4 regions of the Micromonospora yangpuensis genome follow, and region 4 is predicted to be linked to each of the others. Evidence: riboswitches for the same ligand, from Rfam matches in the RefSeq annotation. Region 4 holds a riboswitch; each other region holds the start of a gene.
What was found. Region 4 has a riboswitch for cyclic di-AMP ahead of GA0070617_RS21760 (coiled-coil domain-containing protein). Riboswitches for the same ligand answer to the same signal wherever they lie in the genome.
Positions count from the first base shown of each region.

Region 1: it holds a riboswitch for cyclic di-AMP, as region 4 does, so the genes downstream of both, GA0070617_RS03295 (coiled-coil domain-containing protein) here and GA0070617_RS21760 (coiled-coil domain-containing protein) in region 4, are expected to answer to the same signal.
Region 2: it holds a riboswitch for cyclic di-AMP, as region 4 does, so the genes downstream of both, GA0070617_RS17570 (LysM peptidoglycan-binding domain-containing protein) here and GA0070617_RS21760 (coiled-coil domain-containing protein) in region 4, are expected to answer to the same signal.
Region 3: it holds a riboswitch for cyclic di-AMP, as region 4 does, so the genes downstream of both, GA0070617_RS11070 (C39 family peptidase) here and GA0070617_RS21760 (coiled-coil domain-containing protein) in region 4, are expected to answer to the same signal.

Region 1 is NZ_FMIA01000002.1:666,057-668,246, forward strand. It holds gene GA0070617_RS03290 (carbonic anhydrase) at 1-34, shown strand, start outside; gene GA0070617_RS03295 (coiled-coil domain-containing protein) at 111-1,121, opposite strand; cyclic di-AMP (ydaO/yuaA leader) riboswitch at 1,126-1,256, opposite strand; gene GA0070617_RS03300 (YibE/F family protein) at 1,423-2,190, opposite strand, start outside.
Region 2 is NZ_FMIA01000002.1:3,880,770-3,882,959, forward strand. It holds gene GA0070617_RS17565 (diacylglycerol/lipid kinase family protein) at 1-310, opposite strand, end outside; gene GA0070617_RS17570 (LysM peptidoglycan-binding domain-containing protein) at 441-1,040, opposite strand; cyclic di-AMP (ydaO/yuaA leader) riboswitch at 1,037-1,179, opposite strand; gene GA0070617_RS17575 (hypothetical protein) at 1,474-1,758, shown strand; gene GA0070617_RS17580 (AfsR/SARP family transcriptional regulator) at 1,815-2,190, opposite strand, start outside.
Region 3 is NZ_FMIA01000002.1:2,415,183-2,417,372, reverse strand. It holds gene GA0070617_RS11075 (CDP-glycerol glycerophosphotransferase family protein) at 1-53, shown strand, start outside; gene GA0070617_RS11070 (C39 family peptidase) at 193-1,119, opposite strand; cyclic di-AMP (ydaO/yuaA leader) riboswitch at 1,129-1,273, opposite strand; gene GA0070617_RS11065 (acyltransferase family protein) at 1,562-2,190, opposite strand, start outside.
Region 4 is NZ_FMIA01000002.1:4,839,351-4,841,540, forward strand. It holds gene GA0070617_RS21755 (cation diffusion facilitator family transporter) at 19-933, shown strand; cyclic di-AMP (ydaO/yuaA leader) riboswitch at 1,088-1,220, shown strand; gene GA0070617_RS21760 (coiled-coil domain-containing protein) at 1,225-2,190, shown strand, end outside.

The DNA of each region.
Region 1 (2,190 bases), 4.2 Mb from region 4:
GCGGACGGTGGCCGCCGCCCCGGCCGCCGGCTGACCCCGCCCACACCGGTCAGGACAGGCGAACGGGCCGCCCCCGCGTGGGGGACGGCCCGTTCGGTGTCTCGGGGTGGTCAGAGCAGCGAGACGTGTACGTGGTCGGTGTGGTTCGACGGTCCGCTGTAGGAGCTCCAGCCGGTGGCCGGGAACCAGATCTGCCGGTTCCAGATGACGTAGTAGATGCCCAGCCGGTCGGCGTTGCGTACCAGGAACGCGGTCAGGTTGTTGCCGTACATCCGGGTGTCGTTGTTGTGCCAGGGCGCGAAGCCGCTGTTCTGCAGCGACCAGTCACAGGCCCGGCCCTTGGGGTGCTCCCACGGGCCACCGGGGCGGTAGCAGCCGACGAACCGGTCGAAGCCGGCCCGCTTGACCTCCTTGTACATGTGCAGCGTGCGCGCCGTGATGCAACCGGAGGTGGTGGGGTCGTTCTCGGTACAGCTCATCGGGCGCCAGTTGCCGTTGGCGTCGCGGCCCGGGGCGATCTTGGCCACCGGTGACGTGGCCACCACCAGGCCCCCGGTCAGGCCGGTGCCGCCGACGAGGGCGAGCGACTTCTCCGCCTCCCGCTTCTGCTTGGCCATCACCGAGGCCTGCTTCTGCTGCTCGCGTACCTCGGCGTCCAGGGCCTGCTTGGCCTGATCGGCCTTGTCCTTGACCGTCTGCACCTCGGCCAGCTTTCGGGCGTTGACCATGTTCAGCTCGTCGAGCGCCTGGGCCCGCTGGACGAACGAGTCCGGCGCGTTGCTCTCCAGCAGCATGGCCATCCCGCCGATCCGGCCGCTGCGGTACGACTGGGCGGCGATCCGACCGACCTGCGGGGCCAGCTCGTCCAGCTCGTTCTGGGCGCGGCGCACCTCCATGTCGAGCTGCAGCTGCCGCTTCTTGGACTTCTCCAGCTTGGACTTGGCCTGGGTGTAGCTGCGGTTGGTCGTCTCGATGACGTCGTTGAGCAGCTTCGAGTCGCCGTCCTCGTGCCCCGAGGGCTGGGCGGGCTGAGCCATGGCCGGCAGCGGGCCGGAGAAGATGGCCAGTGCGGTGAGCACGGCCGCCGCCGGCGTCAACCAGCGGCGTAGGAGTGCCGTCACAGTCGTCCCTTCCGTCGGCCGCCGACCGGGTTAGCTGACGGGTTCGGGACGGAAGTGGCCCCTACCGCTGGTGCGGATTCACCCCATGTACCTGGTTCCCCGGCTCGCCGTTCGGCGATTGGGCGGCGGTACCGCTGGCGCGGGTGCGCGCCTTCGGCGGTGACCGGCAGCGAGGTTACCCGAGAGTCGGCGCTGGGATCTACGTCCGGATGCCGACTCAACGCGTAATTTCTCCGCGATGTCGCGTGACCAGTGATGTGCTTCTCATCAATGGAGTCGTCGGCGGTCACGCTGAGGAGTGTCACCATGCGGTGTCGGTGCTCCTTTCTTGGTCGGGCCACCTCGCGGGGGCGTCGGGGGACTGACTGGCGGCCCGGGGTGCGCTCAGTGCCTGGAGCGCGTCGTCCCGCGGTGCGGGCGGGCGGGCCGAGCCGGTGCCGCCACCAGGCGGGGTGGGGGCTCCGGCGGTGGTGGCGGCCCGGTCGGTGGCGGTGCCCCGACCGGCGGCGGTCACCAGCGCGGCGAGCGCGGTGGTGAGCGGTACGGCGGCGATCAGCCCGAGCGTGGCGACCGCGCTACGGACGATCTCCTGGGCCAGGAACTCGCTGGTCAGCACCTGACTGACCGGTCGGGAGTCGGCGACCAGCAGAAGCAGCAGAGGCAACGACGCGCCCGCGTACGCCAACACGATGGTGTTGACGACGGACGCGATGTGCGCCCGGCCGACCCGGGTGGCCGACCGGTAGAGCTGGAGCCGGGACAGTCCCGGGTTCGCGTGGGCCAGTTCGGTGACCGTGGCGGCCTGGGTGACCGTGACGTCGTCCAGCACCCCGAGGGAACCGATGATGATCCCGGCGAGCAGCAGCCCGTGCAGGTCGACGTTGCCCTGGAACATCGACAGGGTGGTGGCCTCCTCGGTGCCGTACCCGGTCAGGTGGGTGGCGGCGGTGGCCGCGCTGCCGAGCAGACCGGTGACCACCAGGCTGCCCAGCGTGCCGAGCACGGCCACCGAGGTCTGGGCGCTGATGCCGTGGGTGAGGTACAGCACCACGAACATGATCAGTGCGGC
Region 2 (2,190 bases), 960 kb from region 4:
CGCCACCCCAGACGAAGACCAGCTCGGCGCCCTCCTTCAGCGCCCTGCGGACCTTCTTCGGCGCCTTGCGGCTCTTCGGTACCTCGTACCAGAGCAGGTTCTCGATGCCGGCGCTGACCAGCGTCGACCGCAACTGGTCGAGGCCACCGCCGAAGGTCTTCTTCCGGTGCGCGACGACCGCGACGGTGCCGAGCTTCGGCCCGGCGCCGGCCGACTCGGCGGCGGCGTGGCCGTTCGCAGCGTGCTCGGTGGCAGCGTGGTCGGCGGCAGTCGGCTCGGTGGGGTGCTCGTCCAGGGTCCTCGTGCTCATGGTGGTCGCTGTTACCCAGCCGGGCGGTGCGGTACGCGTGTCCACGGTGGAAGAGTCGCGGTGGACGGGTACGGAGGTTCGCCGGAACCGGCCGAGGCGGGGGCTGCCTCGGCCGGGTTCGCGGTCGAGGTCAGATGCTGAGGCGCTGCCCCGGGATGATCAGGCCGGGGTCGTCGCCGACGACGTCCTTGTTGCGCTCGTACAGCGCCTGCCAGCCACCGGTCACGTCGTGCGCGGCGGCGATCTTCGTCAGGGTGTCGCCGGACCTGACCACGTACGTGTCCCGGTCGGTGCTGCGGCTCGCCGGCGGGGCGTCACGCTCGGCGGCCTCGGTCGGGGCCGAGGAGCCCGAGGAGGAGACCGGGCCGCCCAGCGGGCCGCAGGTCGGCCAGGCGCCGATGCCCTGCCCCTTGAGCACCTCTTCGGCGATCGCGATCTGCTGGGCGCGGGTGGCCAGGTCGGCGCGCGGGGCGTACTGCAGGCCGCCGTACGCCTCCCAGGTGCTCTGCACGAACTGCAGGCCGCCGAAGAAGCCGTTGCCGGTGTTGATGCTCCAGTCGCCGCCGGACTCGCACTGGGCGATCGCGTCCCAGTTGACGCTGTCGGCCTGGGCGGGTGCGGCGGTGCCGAACACGGCCGCGAGGCCGGTGACGGCCCCGACGGCGAGGGTGCCGAGTGCCCTGCGGCGGTTGCTGAGGGCGCGGTGTCGGGATTGGTGACGAGTTGCCATGGGTTCCTCCACGCCGACGAGGTGAGCTGTCGGGTTCGGGCCGAGGAGCCCGGCCGCCCGGATCGGGCGGCTTCACCCCGAGGTGACGTGCACCGTGGAACCTGGGTCCCCCGCTCCATGCCTGTGGTGAGTGTTCCGCGAGGCCAGGGGCATGGATTGGGCGTACCGGGCGGCGGTGTCCGCGTCGGCGGACCCGTAAGAATCTAGGGGTGCGCCCCGGTGGCTGCATACGCTGCGTGAGGTTGTTCACCCGGTCACGCGGGGCGACCGGCGCCGGGGTTGCGGTCGGGGCGCGGACGGGGGACCCTGCCGGTTCACCGCCCCTGACCAGGGCATCAGTGTCAACCGTCACCCAACGGGACGGGCGGGACGGGTTTGAACGGGTGTTCACTGGTGAGGTTGAAGGGAACATCGCGTACGAGGGGGGCCGCAGGTGACCAGCCAGACCGGAACCGACCGTCAGGACTTCCCGCCGGAGGGTGTCACCGACCCGATGCTGTGGCGGCTCGCGGTCAGCGTGGCCGAGGAGCACCGGGGTGCCGAGCAGGGGCACTGCCGCAACCTGCAGTGTGCGGATCAGCCGCAGCCCTGCGCGCCGTGGACGTGGGCGCAGCGGGCGATGGAGCTGGCATACCAGCAGGGGCAGACGTTCGGCTACCGGCCGGCGTCGGCGCGGGCCCGGCAGGCGCCGCGGCGGCCCGACGCCGCCGCCGCCTGAGGCGGTCCCCGCCCGGATGGGCCGCGTCGACCCTGCCCGGGTCGGCCGCAGCGGGATCACGTACCCGTGGTTCCGTGTCGCGGAGGCCCCGGTCCACCCCGGTACCGGGCGGGAATCAGCCAGATCTGGGAGGCGGGCACCCCGAAGGCCACCAGGCGGACCGTCTCCAGCATCCACAGCGCCGCCCGGGACAGCTGCTGCGCCGGTCGCCGCAGCGGGTCGCCGGCGGCGGGCCGGCCCGGGGTCCCCGCCGACGGGCACCGGAGTCGGCGGACCGCCTCGTACGACAGGCCGAGCGGCTGCCGTGCGGTGACGACGACCGAGACACCTCGGCAGTTGCGCACGATCAGGTCGACCAGGTCCGCGCAGTCGTCGGCCAGGTGGTCGACGTCGTCGAGGACCACGAGCAGCCGCCGGTGGGCCAGCACCCGC
Region 3 (2,190 bases), 2.4 Mb from region 4:
GGGCCACGCCGTCGCAGGCCGGCGGGGGCGTACGCCTCTCCCCCACCGGCTGAGGCCCCCTACCGGCGGAGACCCACCCCGCCCGGTACGACGACCGACGCCGGTCCCCCCGTGACGGGGGGACCGGCGTCGTTGGTCTCCGGGCCGGCCCCGGTGTGCGGGGCTGGGCCGGGCGAGGAGCGGGCAGCCCGGTCAGGCGGAGTAGCCGCGGGTGGCGATCCAGTCGGCAAGCGCGGAGGTGGACATCCAGTAGAGCGCGTTGCCCGGGTCCGCCGAGTCGGAGATCCGGACGGTCCGGCCGTTGTCGCGGTAGCCGACCACCGCGACGTAGTGCCCGCCGGGGAAGGAGTGCCAGCCACCGGCGACGTCGGTGGCGGTGCCGGCGATGTTCACCACCGGGCTGCGGCCGGCGGCGATCGCGGTGACCACGTCGTCGACGAGCCGGTCGGTCTGGGCCGCGGTGGCGGCCCCGCCGGGGATCATCCGGGTCCGGTAGGGCGCCCCGTCGACCAGTTGGTTGAGCACCCGGGTGGTGTCGGCGGCGGAGTTGGTGCCGAACTCGGTGGTGCCGAGCATCCCGGCCAGGGTGTCCTGGCTGCGCTCGATCCCGGCGGCGTTGAGCGCGTTGCGCACCGCGGCCGGGCCGCAGTAGAAGTACGTGGTCTGCGCCTGGTAGACGTGGTCGAGGACCTTCGACGCCGGCGGCTTGGGCGCGGCCGGGCGGGTCAGGTCGGGGTCCGGCGCGGCGGAGCTGGCGGCGGCGACCGGCTTGGCGGCCCGCGACGGCGCGGCCGAGGGCGATGCGGCCGAGGGCGATGCGGCCGAGGGTGACGCGGCCGACGGGGACGCGGTGGCGGTCGGCGACGGGGCGGCGGTGGTCAGCGAGGGGGCCACGCTCGCCGGCACCCGCAGTTCACTGCGGGCGGCGATCTCGCCGGCCTGCGGCGCCACCTCGGCCACCGCGCTGGGCTGCTGCCGGTCGGGCTCCGGCCGGTCACCGGTGGCGATCAGCAGACCGGTGCCCGAGGCCACCACGAGGGTCGCGGCCGAGGCGGCGACGACCTGGTACGAACGGTCCACAGCGAGTCGACGGAACTGCCGTTTGAGGGGGTGAGGCACGGGGAATGGAACTCCTTCCGGTGCCGCCTACCGGGTTAGCTGACGGATTCGGGCGGGAAGAATTCGCCCTACCGCGAGCCGTGGCTGCGCGGATTCACCCCAGTGGTGCTGTGGGTCCCCGGTTCGTCGTACGACGATTGAGCGGGTCGACGCGGCGGTCGCGCTTGTGCGAACGGGAACCGCGCCGGACCGCAGCGACACTACTGGCCGACATTTCTCCTGCCAACCCCACTTCACCTGCGGAAACCTTGATCAGCGAAGTACCCGACAACCCATTAACCCGCTGACGTGACTCAATGGGACGAGCGTTTGTGACGGCACCGGTGGTCGACAACCGGACGACCGGTGAGCATCGTCGGGAAAAACCCGGCAGCATTCGGCCCGGATGTGTCGGGTGCCCGAATCCGAGACCCCTGTGACCGGGGTCACGGGAATTTTGGCGTCAGTCGGTCCGACCGGTGCCGGCGGGTGCCGATCCGGGCCGACCGTCACCGGCGGGCACCGACTCCGACCGGCGGGCACCGGCGGGCACCGGCCCCAGCCCGCGGTCACCGGCGGACGCGGCCCGGCGGGGTGGGCCGAACAGCCGCATCATCGGGTTCTCCACCCAGCGGTGCAGCATCGCGGCCAGCCCCAGGTTGACCAGCAGGAAGGCGACCACCGCGAACGGCCCCCACCAGCCGGGCAGCCCGACACCGTAGTGGCCGGTGAGCCGCAGCACGGTGACCATCACCAGGACGTGCACCAGGTAGAAGGCGAACGAGACCTCGCCGAGCCAGACCAGCGGCCGGGACCGCCACGGCGAGGGCCGCCGGTGCACGTCGGCGTCTGCGGCGGCGGTGATCACCAGGATGTACGCCACCGACAGCAGCCCGGCCCAGAGCTCGGCCCGGATCCACTGGCCGGCGACCACCCAGGTCGCGACGAAGACGATCGTGGCCACGGTGAGCCGGGGACCACGCCAGCTGCCCCGCCGCATCAGCTCGGCCGCGGCGACGCCCATCCAGAACTCCAGCGACCGGGTGATCGGGAAGACCTGGGTGAACCACCAGCGGTTCTCCTCGGCGACCA
Region 4 (2,190 bases):
CAGACGGAGGGTGTTGGCGTGGGCGCAGGACATGACCACCAGGCCGCGGTGACCAACGCGGGGCACCGCTACCGCGGACGACTCTGGGCCGCCCTGCTGCTGCTGGCCGTCTTCACGGTGGTGCAGACGGTCGCCGCCTTCGGCACCGGCTCGCTGGCACTGCTCTCCGACGCCGGGCACATGTTCACCGACGTGCTCGGCATCGGCATGGCACTGGCCGCGATCACCGCCACCCGGCGGGTGGCCGCCGACCCGCAGCGCACCTTCGGCCTCTACCGCCTCGAGGTGCTCGCCGCGCTGGCCAACGCGGTCCTGCTCAGCGGCGTCGCGGTCTACGTGCTGATCGAGGCGGTACGCCGACTCGGCGAACCACCGGAGGTGCTCACCGGCCCGATGCTCGGGGTGGCCGTGCTCGGCCTGCTGGCCAACGTGGTCGCCTTCGGCCTGCTGCGCAAGGGTGCGCAGGAGAGCATCAACCTGCGCGGGGCGTACCTGGAGGTGCTCGCCGACCTGCTCGGCTCGCTCGGGGTGATCGGCGCGGCCCTGGTGATCATGACCACCGGCTGGTGGTGGGTCGACCCCCTGGTGGCGGTCGGGATCGGGGTGTTCATCCTGCCCCGGACCTGGCGGCTGGCCCGGGCTGCGCTGCGCATCCTGGTGCAGGCCGCCCCGGAGCACCTGCAGGTGACCGAGGTGCACGACCGGCTCAGCGCGGTTCCCGGGGTGGCCGAGGTGCACGACCTGCACCTGTGGACCCTGACCTCGGGGATGGAGGTCGCCTCGGCCCACCTGACGATGACCCCCGACGCCGAGGTCGGCCCGGTCCTCTCCGCCGCCCGGACGGCGCTGCGGGAGGACTTCCACATCGAGCACGCCACGTTGCAGATCGAGCCCGGAGCGTCACCTGGGGCCTGTGGTGCGGTTGAGTGGTAATTAGCGCAACCTTAAATCTCTGGGTGTATTGTCCCTTTCGTGCATGTTCTACCGTTGTCACGACCCGTCCCACAGGCCCCAGCGCCTGCACGGGTCACACCGGCACCGGTAGGCTCGGTCCCGGCCTCCGCCAGGCGGCGCCCAACGGCGCCTGCGGTGGCCGCCGCCTAATCGCCCACCGCGGCGAACCGGGGAACCACAGTCCGTGGGGTGTATCCGCTTCAGCGGTAGGGATCTTCCGTCCCGAACCCGTCAGCTAACCCGGTCGGCGGCTGACGGAAGGACACGTCCATGGCAGTAGTGGCAACCACCAGACGCGGTACGGCCCGGATGGCAGCCGTACTCGTCGCGACACTCGCGTTCGGCGCGGCGATCGGGCCCGGCGGCCCGGTGGCACACGCCGCGATGCCGCCGACCGGCCTGCTCGCCGCACCCGCCGACGACGAGGGCGGCACCCCCGCCCTGCGGGACCAGCTCGACGCGGCCAGCACGGGCTGGATCGAGGCGAAGAACGCGCTGGAGAAGTCGACCAAGCGCCAACAGGAGCTCAACGGGCAGCTCAAGACCATCGAGGCAGACCTGGTCGTCCGCAACGGCAAGGTCGGTGAGATCGCCGGCGTGGCGTACCGGACCGGCCGGCTCGGCGCCGCCCAGGCGCTGCTCAACACCGACTCACCGGCGCGCTTCCTGGACCGGGCCGCCACCCTCGACTCGGTCGCCGCCAACGAGGACCGGGAGCTGCGCCAGCTGCTGGAGACCCGGGACAAGGCCAACCGCACCAAGCTGGCCCTCGACGGCGAGCTGCGTGAGCAGCGCAAACAGGTCGACACCATGGCCAAGCGCAAGGAGCAGGCCGAGCGGGCCCTGGAGGTCGCCGTCCGGCAGGAGGCCCGGGAGAAGGCCGAGGAGCGGGAACGGGCCCAGGCCCAGGAACGCGCCCGCGCCAACAGCGGCGGCGGGCCCAGCGGCGGCAGTTCCAGCGGGCCGGGTGGCAGCAGCAGCAAGACCGCCAAGGCCGCGCCGCGCAACTCCGACGGCTCCTGGCCCAAGGAGTCGTGCAGCGTCAACGACCCGACCCCCGCCAACGGCTGCATCACCCCGCGCACGCTGCACGCACTGAACCAGGCCAAGGCGGCCGGTTTCACCAGGTACGTCTCCTGTTACCGCCCGGGGGGCTCCGGCGAGCACCCGAGGGGCCGGGCCTGTGACTTCGCGGCCCAGAAGGGCGGCTTCGGCGGCGACGCCACCGGTGGAGAC